One region of the Paenibacillus sp. LRG-1 genome, then DNA from elsewhere that is predicted to be linked to it. Evidence: riboswitches for the same ligand, from Rfam matches in the RefSeq annotation. Region 1 holds a riboswitch; each other region holds the start of a gene.
What was found. A riboswitch is a leader RNA that binds a small molecule or an ion and turns the genes downstream of it on or off. The one in region 1 is predicted to bind glycine.
Positions count from the first base shown of each region.

Region 2: another riboswitch for glycine. It lies ahead of sdaAB (L-serine ammonia-lyase, iron-sulfur-dependent subunit beta); the one in region 1 lies ahead of ACUUJN_RS20510 (alanine/glycine:cation symporter family protein).
Region 3: another riboswitch for glycine. It lies ahead of gcvT (glycine cleavage system aminomethyltransferase GcvT); the one in region 1 lies ahead of ACUUJN_RS20510 (alanine/glycine:cation symporter family protein).

Region 1 is NZ_CM170126.1:4,644,722-4,648,995, forward strand. Features, by position in the region: gene ACUUJN_RS20505 (iron-containing alcohol dehydrogenase) at 1-1,156, shown strand, start outside; gene ACUUJN_RS20510 (alanine/glycine:cation symporter family protein) at 1,214-2,632, opposite strand; glycine riboswitch at 2,792-2,886, opposite strand; glycine riboswitch at 2,905-2,981, opposite strand; gene ACUUJN_RS20515 (glycoside hydrolase family 1 protein) at 3,150-4,274, opposite strand, start outside.
Region 2 is NZ_CM170126.1:460,653-464,926, reverse strand. Features, by position in the region: gene ACUUJN_RS02085 (DUF6359 domain-containing protein) at 1-1,375, opposite strand, end outside; glycine riboswitch at 1,590-1,705, shown strand; gene sdaAB (L-serine ammonia-lyase, iron-sulfur-dependent subunit beta) at 1,917-2,606, shown strand; gene sdaAA (L-serine ammonia-lyase, iron-sulfur-dependent, subunit alpha) at 2,596-3,495, shown strand; gene ACUUJN_RS02070 (Ig-like domain-containing protein) at 3,566-4,274, opposite strand, start outside.
Region 3 is NZ_CM170126.1:4,472,902-4,477,175, reverse strand. Features, by position in the region: gene gcvPB (aminomethyl-transferring glycine dehydrogenase subunit GcvPB) at 1-138, opposite strand, end outside; gene gcvPA (aminomethyl-transferring glycine dehydrogenase subunit GcvPA) at 135-1,490, opposite strand; gene gcvT (glycine cleavage system aminomethyltransferase GcvT) at 1,619-2,719, opposite strand; glycine riboswitch at 2,898-2,996, opposite strand; gene gcvH (glycine cleavage system protein GcvH) at 3,390-3,788, shown strand; gene ACUUJN_RS19715 (PTS mannitol transporter subunit IIBC) at 4,166-4,274, shown strand, end outside.

The DNA.
Region 1 (4,274 bases):
TTATAACCCCACCAAATTAATTTTTGGAGACAATCAAATTGAAGAACTCCAGCAGGAACTGCTGAATTACGGCAAAAACATTTTGCTGGTATATGGAGGCGGAAGTGTCAAACGAAATGGTCTATATGACCAGGTATTAAACGCGTTAGAACCGCTACATCTGAACATTCATGAATTGTCCGGCGTAGAACCGAATCCGCGCTTGTCCACCGTTAAGAAGGGTATCGACATTTGCCGAAATGAAAAAATCGACTTCTTACTTGCTGTAGGCGGTGGAAGCGTTATTGATTGCACCAAAGCCATCGCAGCAGGGGCTGAATATGACGGCGATGTGTGGGATATTATCAACAAAAAGCACATGCCGACCCAGGCTCTGCCATTCGGCACCATCCTCACACTCGCCGCCACCGGTTCAGAAATGAATCCGGATTCTGTTATCACCAACTGGGAAACGAACGAAAAATACGTATGGGGCAGCGCGGTAACGCATCCGAAATTCTCGATTCTGGACCCAAAAAACACCTTCTCTGTGCCACGTGATCAGACGGTATATGGCATGGTGGATATGATGAGCCATGTGTTTGAACAATATTTTCACAATGTTAAAAATACACCGTTGCAAGATCGTATGTGCTTTTCCGTGTTGCAAACCGTGATCGAAACTGCACCTAAGCTGCTGGAGGATTTGCACAACTACGAGCATCGTGAAACGATTTTATATGCCGGAACGATTGCCCTTAACGGAACACTACAAATGGGCTACTTCGGGGACTGGGCTTCGCATACGATTGAACATGCATTATCCGCTGTATATGATATTCCTCATGCTGGCGGTCTGGCGATCCTGTTCCCCAACTGGATGAGACATACGGTGGATCAGGATGCTGCACGCATGAAGCGGCTGATGCTCAGCATGTTTGATTTAGATACCACTGGTAAAACGGATAAGGAAATTGCTTTGGAGGGGATTGATCGCCTGAGTGCATTCTGGACAAGTCTCGGTGCCCCTTCCACCCTGGCCGATTACAATATTAATGATGAGCAATTGGAAAAAGTCGCAAACATTGCAGCCCGTGAAATGGAATACGGAGGCTTCGGTAATTATAAAAAGCTGAACCAAGAAGATATTTCAGCTATTTTGCACGCATCGTTATAACATTCAAAAGGGAGTGTCCTCAAGCCTGTGATGACTGAGGGCACTCCCTTTTGGAATTTATGAATTAACCGTTTGTCCTTTTTCTTCTACTTGGATAGCTGCCCCTACACTGGCACCTGCAAGAATGCCCTTTTTCTTACTAGAATTCAGAGAATCCATATAGGTTCGGGTTTCTGCGACTACAATTCCTGATAAGCCGAGCAGGGCAATCAGGTTCGGGAAAGCCATCATTGCGTTAAAGATATCTGCCAGCAGCCAAATCGCATCCAGTTTAATGAACGCGCCCCCGGCAACCAGTAGGATGAACAGATAGCGGTATGGCTTAATCCACTTGACCCCAAGCAAATATTCAACACAGCGTTCCCCGTAATAGTTCCAGCCGAGCATGGTGGTGAACGCAAACATAATCAGAATGATTGTGAGCAGTTCTGCCCCCAGCGGGAATGCGCTGGAAAATGCTTGCTGAGTCATCAGGCCCGCATCGGTAGGCCCGCTCCACACACCACTAACCAGTAGCGTCAACCCGGTCATCACACAAATAACCATCGTATCAATAAACACGCCTGTCATGGAAATTAGCCCTTGCTCCGCAGGCCATTTGGTTTTGGCAGCTGCGGCTGCAATCGGTGCGCTTCCCAATCCGGCCTCATTGGCAAAAATACCTCTGGCTACCCCACTTCGCATCGCCAGCATAATCGTAGCTCCGGCAAATCCGCCCGTTGCAGATGTAGTTGAAAATGCCGAATGGAGCACCAGCGCAATTGCGGCAGGTAGTTGGTCAGCAAACCGAATCAGTACGATGAGACAGATCAGTACGTACAAGCCTGTTTTAAAAGGAACGACCTTCGTCGATACCTTGGCAATGCTTTTGAGTCCTCCAATAGTAACAAGTCCTGTAAGGATAGCAATAATCAGTGCCGTTACAATGGGCGGAACGCCAAAACTGTTTTCGGTCGAAGATACAATCGCTTTGACCTGCGGAAACGTTCCAATCCCGAACAACGCTACCAGCATGCCCGAAAAAGCAAACAGCATCGCCAGCGGTTTAAAACGGCGTCCCAGACCTTTCTCAATATAATACATCGGGCCGCCGGAAAATTGCCCATTCCGATCCTTCACCCGGTATTTTACCGCAAGTACACCTTCCGCATATTTCGTCGCCATCCCAAAAAAGGCTGCAACGACCATCCAGAACAAGGCACCCGGCCCGCCCAGCTTAATGGCTGTCGCTACGCCGACAATACTTCCTGTGCCAACTGTAGCCGCCAACGCTGTACTCAAAGCCGCAAAACTACTTACATCCCCGCTGCCTTCATTCGGGGCCTTACCGATCAGCTTGATCGCCAGGGGCAGGCGGAATACCTGCAGCATCTTCAAACGTATGGTCAGCCACAACCCCGTTCCCATGACAAGAATGATGAGAGGCGCCCCCCATATCCAACTGCTAATCGCTTCTAACACATGTACCAAATTCATTTCAACCCGCTCCTCCAGCATATTAGAAAACAAAAAAGAGTCAAATCCGCTGATTCGACTCCTGGAGAGGTTAAAGGCACGAAAAAATACAACCATCTTGCGCAGGTTTCTGCCTCTAATAGCTTATAAAAAAGCCTAGGGCATTCCCTGTCACAGGTTATTCGCGTCTCTGTCCTTTTGCCTGAGAGTTTAAGCAGATGTTCTCTGCGGTGCACCTTCGGCGCCCAATTAAGGGTCTCTCCAGAGTTCTGTCCGTTTACGGTCCCCGCTTGTTGCTGTAATCAGCCTAAGCACCTGAGAGTTTTGCCCCTTCGGTCGGAACTTTCGTTCCATCTCCCGCAAACATCAACCAGACATATGAAATTTTTATTTATTATACAGAAAACTTTCAGTTTATTACAAGTGAAAAGTTTGTGAAACCCTCTGAAATATTATTATTGTGTCTATCAAAAAAGCGGGTACAGCAGATTGCATCCTTAGGATGTCCTCTGCTATACCCGCCCGAGAAAATTTGGAATTACAATTCTTCACCATTGGTTGCTATCACATTTTTATACCAGTTAAATGAGTCCTTTTTGGAGCGTTTGAGCGTTCCGTTACCGTCATCATCCAGATCGACGTAAATAAATCCGTAGCGCTTGGACATTTCGGAAGTAGACATGCTCACAAGGTCGATAGGACCCCAGCTGGTGTAACCAAGCAGATCAACACCGTCGGCAATTGCTTCCTTCATTTGAACAATATGCTGACGCAAGTAATCAATACGATATGTGTCATGCACAGATCCGTCTTCTTCTACCTTATCATAAGCACCTAGGCCATTTTCCACGATGAACAGCGGCTTTTGGTAGCGGTCATATAACGTGTTCAGCGTAACACGCAGACCGATCGGATCAATTTGCCATCCCCAGTCAGAGGACTGTAAATATGGATTTTTCACGCCGCCAATCAGGTTTCCTGCTGCTTTCTCGCCTTCTGGACCTGCAGATACGGTCAAGGTCATGTAGTAGCTGAATGAGATATAATCGACCGTGTTATTTTTTAAAATTTCGGCATCGCCTGGTTCTGTGTGTATAACAACATTATTTTCTTCAAAATAACGATCCATGTAGTTGGAATATTCCCCACGGGCATGCACATCCGTAAAGAACAGGTTCATCTGATTTTCATGCTGGGCTTTCAGTATATCCTGTGGGTTACACGTATGTGGGTAGCTTTCCAAACGAGCCAGCATACAGCCGATTTGAGAGCCCGGGATGATCTCATGTCCTCGTTTTGTCGCCAGTGCACTAGCTACAAATTGATGATGCAGTGCTTGGTATATCGCTTGCTGCTTGTTTTCTACGCGGTCAATGACCACCCCGCCACCAGTAAACGGACTCATGGTCATTACATTGATTTCATTAAAAGTCAGCCAGTATTTTACTTTATCCTTATAACGCGTGAACACAGTTTCGGCATAATTTACGTAGTGCTGTATAACTTCACGACCCAGCCAGCCATTATACTTCTGAGTCAAACCCAGCGGTGTCTCATAATGTGACAATGTTACCAGCGGTTCAATACCATATTTGCGCAGCTCATCAAATACATTATCGTAGAATTGCAGTCCCGCTTCATTCGGCTCGGCATCATAGCCATT
Region 2 (4,274 bases), 1.9 Mb from region 1:
CCAGGAAGGTGGAATCATCCACTTCTTTAAAACCATCATATGTCTTCTTCGACTGTCCGTTTTCCTCACGCACATATTTCGGTGTAGCATCTTCTACAGGGGAAGAATCACCGATGAACGCTGCCTTGCCTTGACCTACCTTGGAGATAGCGGCATAAGGTCCTTCCGCACGGCCCCCGCCGTTATAAACTCCCTGGTCTACCGCATTACCCCATTTTTTCGTGCCTGAAGGGATATAAGCAATGCCTTTAGCCTTGGTAGGATCAATAATAGCCAGCGTAGATCCTGCATGCATTGCAATCGAGCGCACACCCTTGGTAATGCCGAAAGATTGATCTGCGGCTACAATGTCGGTAGCATTCACATCACCCAGCGCATTGTAACGGAAACGAACGCCAAAGTTGGCCGCCAGCCAATCGGAGCTTGTTAATCCTTGCATCGCCGGTGATGCAGCTTCTTCTGCAGTCATGCCCTTGGCCGGATTAGTATAGGCTCCACGACGGTAACCATTCATAACCTCGGAGGAATCCCAACGGTTTTTGTTACGGTCCGCATTATAATGATCGGAGATGAAGAAGACGCTCCCCCCGCTATTCACGTATTGCAGCAGGGCAGCCTGCTCGGATGCCTTAAAGGCAACATTCGCTTCACCAATAATGAACACATCATATTGGCGCAGCTTGTCATATGTTATGGCCTGCTCTCCATAAGTAAAAGGAATAGGACGATTCAATTGGTCTACCGTAAAGCCTACATTACGCAGTCCATTAGCAAAGTCGGAGAAGGCGCCTTCAATGACCCAATCTGCTGCACCAGCAGTCTGTGCGTGCGTATTATCGAACAGCACCTTTTTGCCTTTTCCATCCGGCAGTGTAGTACCGGGTTGACCCGGGTTGCCAGGTTCGCCTGGTTCCCCCGGCTCGCTTCCGCTTACCAGTTCAACAGCGCTTGGGCTTTTCACTCCACCAAAATTATTGTAGGCGCCGAGTGTACCCGTCACACGAATTTTGCTGCCGATCAGCTCAGGATGGCCTGATAGCCCATATTGCCCTCTGTACGCTGAAGTCAGCTGTACATCCAACAGATTAGACGTATTACGTTCATTTGCCTGATCGGCAATCAGTACGTTAAAATCATTCGCGAACGGGGAAGAAAAGTTAGCCGTTTTCGATCCGGTAGCATGTCCGACGATGTAACCTTCCACCGTCACCGTACCTCCACTGCTTTGGCGCTGAAGTGCTTCGGCTACTGTCAATGCTCCCTCCGCCTTGACCTGACCGAATGGAACGAAGATCCCAATCAGCAGTGATACGATCGCTGCTAGATGCAACATCCCTTTTAAGCGTGAACCTGTGAATCGCAAGCCTTTTACCATACGTCAATATCCCTCCTATGATTTCCATAAATATACTTGTCCTTTATCAGATTAGCCGCCAATCTTCTAATTCCTTCCTGGTTTCATCCATAATTATGTAAATTTTAATCTTTTTTATTGGAAACGCACCTGTTTATGTAAAAATTAAACCTGTGATTGACACCGTGCACGGCATACATTACGCTAAGGAAGACATGTAGAACGGTATACGCGAATGAAGATGACGGGAGAGTCTGTCCAGGGAGCCTACACTCTGGCGGCACCGAAGGAGCAAGACGTCAGCACCCGGCTGACGGATAATCTCTCAGGTCCATGTATCGTCATCTGACGCAACTCTGGAGAGAGCGCAAGCCACCCAAGGGGTAAGGCGGTAAGAACACCGCACGAAACTCTCAGGTAACGAGGACAGAGATAAGGGAAACTTCCTTATCCTGTCCTTTTTTGTGCTCACATTGTGCGTCAGCATTAGGAACCGTCATAACCGCGCAAAGACGCGGAAATACCATATAGTATGGTATTAGAACATACAGGGGGCCACACCATGCGTTTCAAAGATGTATTTTCTATTATCGGTCCGGCCATGACCGGACCTTCCAGTTCACACACCGCAGGCGCGGTGCGGCTCGCACGCGTTGCCCGGCACTGGCTCGGGACGCAGCCTGACCGTGCCCGCATGACACTGTACGGCTCCTTTGCCGACACGTATAAAGGACACGGTACAGACCTGGCGCTCATCGCAGGGCTGCTTAATTACGATACGGACGATCACCGGATTCCGGATGCCGAGCAATGGGCAGAGCAAGCCGGGATGGCCGTGGAATTCGCCGTCAGCGGACTCCCCGCGCCTCATCCGAACACTGTCCGTTTCGAGCTGTGGAAGGGCGAGGATCAGCGCACACTGCTGGGCTCCTCCATCGGCGGCGGCAGCATCCATGTCCAGCAGCTTAACGAATTCCGGGTCAATCTGACCGGGGAGCTGCCTACGCTGGTGCTTCTCCACTCGGATAAGCCCGGTACATTGGGCGCGATAACTTCAGCGCTGGGCGCGGCCCACATTAACATTGCCTATATGCACGTAGATCGCAAAGGCCGGGATGGTGAAGCACTCACCGCCATTGAAACGGACAGTTCTGCTCCAGCTGAACTGATTGCGGAACTGCGTTCTTTACCTCATATGTATGAAATTAAGATGATTAATTTGAAAAAAGGAGCTGAATCCGATGCGGTTTAGCCATCTGCATGAAATCAGCGCTTTATGCGCTGAAGAATCCACCACAATTAGCCGCTTGATGATTCAAGAGCAGGTACAAGAGACGAATACAACGGAGGAAGAAATCTTTCGCCAAATGTCTGATTATTATGAAGTCATGAAGGAAGCCGTTCATCGCGGTCAGACACAAGACACCGTATCCCGCAGTGGATTGACGGGCGGTGACGGCAAGCGCCTAGCCGAGTATCTGCGGTCAGGGGAAACCTGCTCCGGCGATGCCTCCGCGCTCGCCATGGCTTATGCCCTCTCTGTGTCGGAGGTAAATGCATCCATGGGTCGTATTGTCGCCACGCCTACCGCAGGCTCATGTGGGGTTATCCCTGGTGTGTTCATCAGTGCGCAGGAGCGGTTCGGCTGGGATGATGAGCATATGGTGAACGGCCTGTTCGCCGCTGGAGCCATTGGCTACGTGATCGCCAACAACTCCTTCATTTCTGGCGCGGAGGGAGGCTGTCAGGCTGAGATTGGTTCAGCTATCGGGATGGCTGCTGGCGCTATGGTCGAGCTGCGTGGTGGTACGCCTGAACAGGCTGTTCACGCCGTGGGCCTCGCTCTTAAGAACACGCTCGGCCTGATTTGCGATCCCGTCGCCGGACTCGTGGAGATTCCGTGCATCGTGCGCAACGGGCTGGGAGCCGTGACTGCGCTTGCCGCAGCGGATATGGCTTTGGCGGGTGTGCGCAGCGCTATTCCGTCTGACGAAGTCATTGACGTGATGCTTGAAGTCGGCAGTGCGATGCCGTCGAAGCACCGCGAGACCGCCAAAGGCGGCTTGGCCCAGACGCCGACTGGCAAGCGTTTGACTGAATCACTTACACGCAACACACCGACCAAGAAGGATAAGTCATAATTTATAAGCGGTAGCCTCCTTAAAAAAAAGAGCAAGCATGTCGTCCTTGGACGTATGCTTGCTCTCTTTTTTACTGAACGGTTACCTGTATCTTCGTCATTTTACCTGCATATTTCACAGTAATTACTGCTTTGCCCTTGCCCTGTGCCTTAATGTTACCGTCTTTGACGGTCGCAACAACAATTCTGGACGAGGACCAGACAGCCGGTTTGGAAACATCCTTCTCCGACTCATCCTTATACGTGGCTGTAGCCGTAACCTTGGCCAGCTGTCCTGCCTTCAAATTCAAAGCAACTTCGTCTGTTTGCAGATATTTAAGCGTATCAACATCCACGGGTACGCTGATTACCTTCCCGCCAAACTTCGCCTGAATGTTAGCTTTACCGTAGCTAACCGCAGTAACCTGACCCTTTTTAACAGTGGCTACCTTATAATTAGACGTTTTCCATTCAGCTTGGGCCGTAACGTCCTTTTCTTTACCATCACTCGATTTAACCACAATCGCGATGTTTTTTTGATCTCCGGATTTAAGTGACAACGCGATTGCATCCGCTTCAATCTTTTGCGCTACGTCCACTTCTACCGTAAACGTAATGTTTTGCTTGCCATATGAAGCAGTCACCGTTGCCTTACCGCTACCATTCGCTTTGATCAAACCTTCGCTAACTTCAACCACTTTTACATTGCTCGTTGTCCAGGTGGCGTCCTTGGTTACATCTGTTTTTGTACCGCCACTCTTAACTCCTGTTACTTTCAGCTGCTTCGTTTCCTGAGCACCA
Region 3 (4,274 bases), 170 kb from region 1:
CTCTGCCACCGGGCGACGGGGAACGTCGCACTCGGGAAGGGAATAGGCGATGCGACCCGGACGGCTCAATTCAAAAATGAGCGCTTGATCGTGTTCCTTCAACAGCCCTTGTTTCTGATCCTGTCCGGTGCGTGTCATAGCAATCCCCCCAAGGTGTGTACAAATTGGTCAATCTCTTCTTTGGTCCTTTGCTCCGTCACGGCAATCAACATGTGACCAGCAAGTTCCTCATAGTCCCGGCCCAAATCGTAGCCAGCGATAAATCCAGCAGCTAGCAGCTCGGCCTGGAGTTTGCTCATATCCGTACCCTCAGGCAGTCTAAGGGCAAACTCATTAAAGGTTGGTGCGTTAAACGAGGCAGTTACGCCCTTCAAGCTCAGCAATTGCTCTAAAGCATAACGGCTTTTATGCAAATTTAGCTCGGCTACTTCCTTGATCCCCTGTCTACCCATGACAGACAAGTATACAGATGCAGATAAAGCTAGCAACGCTTGGTTGGAGCAAATGTTAGAGGTGGCCTTTTCGCGGCGGATATGCTGTTCCCGCGCTTGCAAGGTCAGCACGAAGCCGCGTTTACCGTTGCGGTCTGTGGTCTGACCCACAATACGGCCGGGGATACGGCGCATATGGGCCTGAGAAACGGCAAAGTATCCACAGGTCGGACCGCCGAGAGAAGAGGAGATGCCAAGTGGCTGCGCATCTCCTACCACAATATCCGCGCCCTGTTTGCCGGGTGTTTCCAGCAAGCCAAGTGCCAGTGGATTGGCACTGACGACCAAAAGACCTTTGTGCGCATGGATGAGGTCAGCCATCGGCTTCAGGTTTTCCACGGCTCCGAAAAAGTTGGGGCTTTGGACCAAAACAGCCGCGGTCTGTTCCGATACGGCCGCCGCTAGCGCATCAGCATCCGTTACGCCGTCCGAACAGCCGATTTCCACGATGTCCAAATCCAATCCGCGTGCATAGGCTGCCAATACCTGACGTGCCTCCGGATGGACGGACCTTGATACGATAAGCTGTTTACGGCGGGTAGCTGCGGCGGACAGTGAGCCCGCTTCCGCCAGTGCAGTCGCTCCGTCGTACATGCTGGCATTAGCTACAGCCATGCCCGTCAATTCGCAAATATACGACTGAAACTCGAAAATGGCTTGTAGCTCGCCTTGGCTTACTTCCGGCTGATAGGGGGTGTAGGCTGTATAGAATTCCGAGCGTGAAGTGATGTGCTGGATGACGGACGGAATATGATGATCATAAATTCCTGCGCCAAGGAAGCTGGCATGTGTGTCTGTATTGGCGTTGTGTCCGGCCAGCTCGGCCAAGTGGCGGGTTAAGGCTTTCTCATCGAGTCGAGAAGAGAGAGGCAGTTCCCCTTGATATCGAATGGCCTCTGGAATGTCACTGAATAAATCATCAATAGATGATACACCCACCACACGCAGCATTTCGGTTTGATCCTGTTCAGTCATAGGGAGATAACGATGCTGCTTCATAGGTTCTGACTCCTTTCGAAAAGCAAGATTTTAGATCGTAAATTAGCTAATAAAAAAGTGTGTGAGATGAAAAACCAAGAAGTTCATATCTGACATATTTGCTTTATAGAAATAAAAAGAGTTTAAGATCAGCGCGGGCGTTTATAAAAGGGTGCTGCCACCACCTCGGCACGCAGGCGTTTGCCACGAATCTCAACCTCCAACGGTGTGGAGAGGGCGCTAAAACGACTGTCCACCAAGGCGAGGCCCAGATTACGCTTCAAGGTGGGCGACTGAGTCCCCGTTGTGACCTCACCGATGCGTTGTCCTTCTGCGAATACCGGGTAATGGGCGCGAGGGATACCGCGATCAATCATTTCCAGCCCGATCAATTTGCGAGGAATCCCTTGTTCTTTCTGACGTTGCAGTGCTTCTCTACCGATAAAATCTCCTTTATTCAGCTTGACGAAGAAACCTAGACTAGCTTCGAGTGGTGAAATCGTGGCAGATAACTCCTGACCGTACAGCGGCAATCGTGCCTCAAAGCGTAGTGTATCCCGAGCACCAAGTCCAGCGGGAATCAGCCCATACGACTCACCGGAACGAAGCAAACCCTCCCATACGGCTGGTGCTTCCGCAGCAGGTATATAAAATTCAAAACCGTCTTCGCCCGTATATCCGGTTCGTGAGACCAGTGCTTTTGCTCCGAACAATGGCACATTCTCATGGAAGCGGAAAGATGCCAGATTCGTAATGTCCGTATCTGCCACGGCTGCGGCAATACGTGCTGCCTCCGGTCCTTGCAACGCTAGCAATGCTATCGCATCAGACACATTCTCCATGTGAACGGATGCAGGCATATGGCGAATTAGCCAATCCCAATCCTTATCGATGTTGGATGCGTTCACAACGAGCATGTAGCGTTCCGGTCCTTTGCAGTAAACAAGTAGGTCGTCTACTACCCCTCCATCGGGGTAACACAGGAGTGAATATTGTGCCTGACCTGGTTCCAACTGGCTGACATCATTCGTGGTCACCCTTTGCAGAAAAGCTTCGGCTTCTTTGCCTTCAACCAAAAATTCGCCCATATGCGATACATCGAATAAACCCGCACGTTGCCGGACGGCCTCATGCTCCTTTTGAATGCCGCTAAACTGAACCGGGAGCTCCCAGCCGCCAAAGTCAATGCAACGAACCCCAGACTGCGTCCCGTAGGACGAATATAGCGGTGTTTTTCGCAAATTAGTCATTATTCCACTCCTATCCGGTGTGATCGGCTAAACAAAAAAAGACAGGCCGAAAAAAACGTATAGACGGCAGTCTACACTCTTTTTTTCAGCTCTGTCCTTGATACCAGAAAGTTACCCCGGTATGTACCGGGTTTCCCCTTGGGTGATCCGCTCCAATAGCGAATGCTCTCCAGAGATGCGTCCGGCAGAGGTCCTTTTGCCTGAGAGATTCACCTGCAATGCAGGTTTACTCCTTCGGCGCTACCTTCGGGATCAACGGTATATTACCTGGCTTTGCAGATAACAACCTGATCCGATTCGCGTGCACTTATGTCTCACAAGCGGCAACAGCTATGCGAATCTTTTTGGCAGTCTCTCCCTCCGCGTTCATCCGCGTTTGCAGTTGTCGGGGTGTTTCCCAAAGCATTTGCTATAACCCATTAATACGCAAATTCATTCAAAATGTCAATAAAAATGTCATCTAAAACAATAGAAAAAACATTTAATATATAAATAAGGATATGTAAGCGTTTGTTATAAGTTATAATTTTTTATATAGTACGCTATATGAGGTGATATGAAGTATTTTTGTTAGTATTATTGACATGAGTGTTCTTGTTGTCATAATCTTAACCTGTCTAATACAGGTGAGCAAAAGCGATTTTATTCATATGGAAGTGAGGGGAACAGAATGGGTGAAGTAAAGCAGCAACTTTGGTATACAGACGAACATGAGTGGGTTCAGCGGACAGAGAATGGAACGGTACGAATTGGTATTACAGACTTTGCACAGCATCAACTGGGTGATATTGTTTTTGTAGAATTACCTGAGGCGGGAGCAACGATTGAGCAGGGAGCGGAGATCGGTACGATTGAATCGGTGAAGACAGTATCCGACCTTTTTGCTCCGGTGACGGGAACCATACTAAAAGTGAATGAAACGCTGGAAAGTACACCTGAGCTAGTGAATGAATCTCCCTATGAAAAAGGTTGGATGATCGAAGTAGAGATGGATAAAGATGTGGAGGAAGCCTTGGGCAAGCTACTGTCTGCGGATCAGTATGAGCAGTTGATTTCCGATGAGCAATAATGGAGCATTGTAGTATGGAGTAAGAGGGTTATTTGTCTGCTCGATTTTTGTATAAAATAGTCGCTATGATTTGACGTAGCGGCTATTTTTTTGTCTTTTTGCAAACGTAATTACGTGTTTTATTCTGATTTAGAGGGTTGTCCCCATATAAGAATCATACATAATCCAGCACGGTTTTTCGACTAATTTCTATAGCTACAGGTCATATTAAGAAGAATTATGCAGGTATAATACCTTCCCGGATAATTTAAATTTAAATGTTGTCATCAACGTTCATGACGAAAGTACGTTTTCATTTCGTTGATGAAGATAGCGCTGTCATTTAGTATGAATTTTAAGAAAAGGTAGTGATGCTTACCTACAAGGAGGATTTGAATATGAGTACATTGGACGCAAAGCCAAGTTCAAAAGGAGGCACTCGTGTCGCCGTACAGCGTTTTGGCCGTTTTCTTAGCGGTATGGTTATGCCCAATATGGGAGCATTTA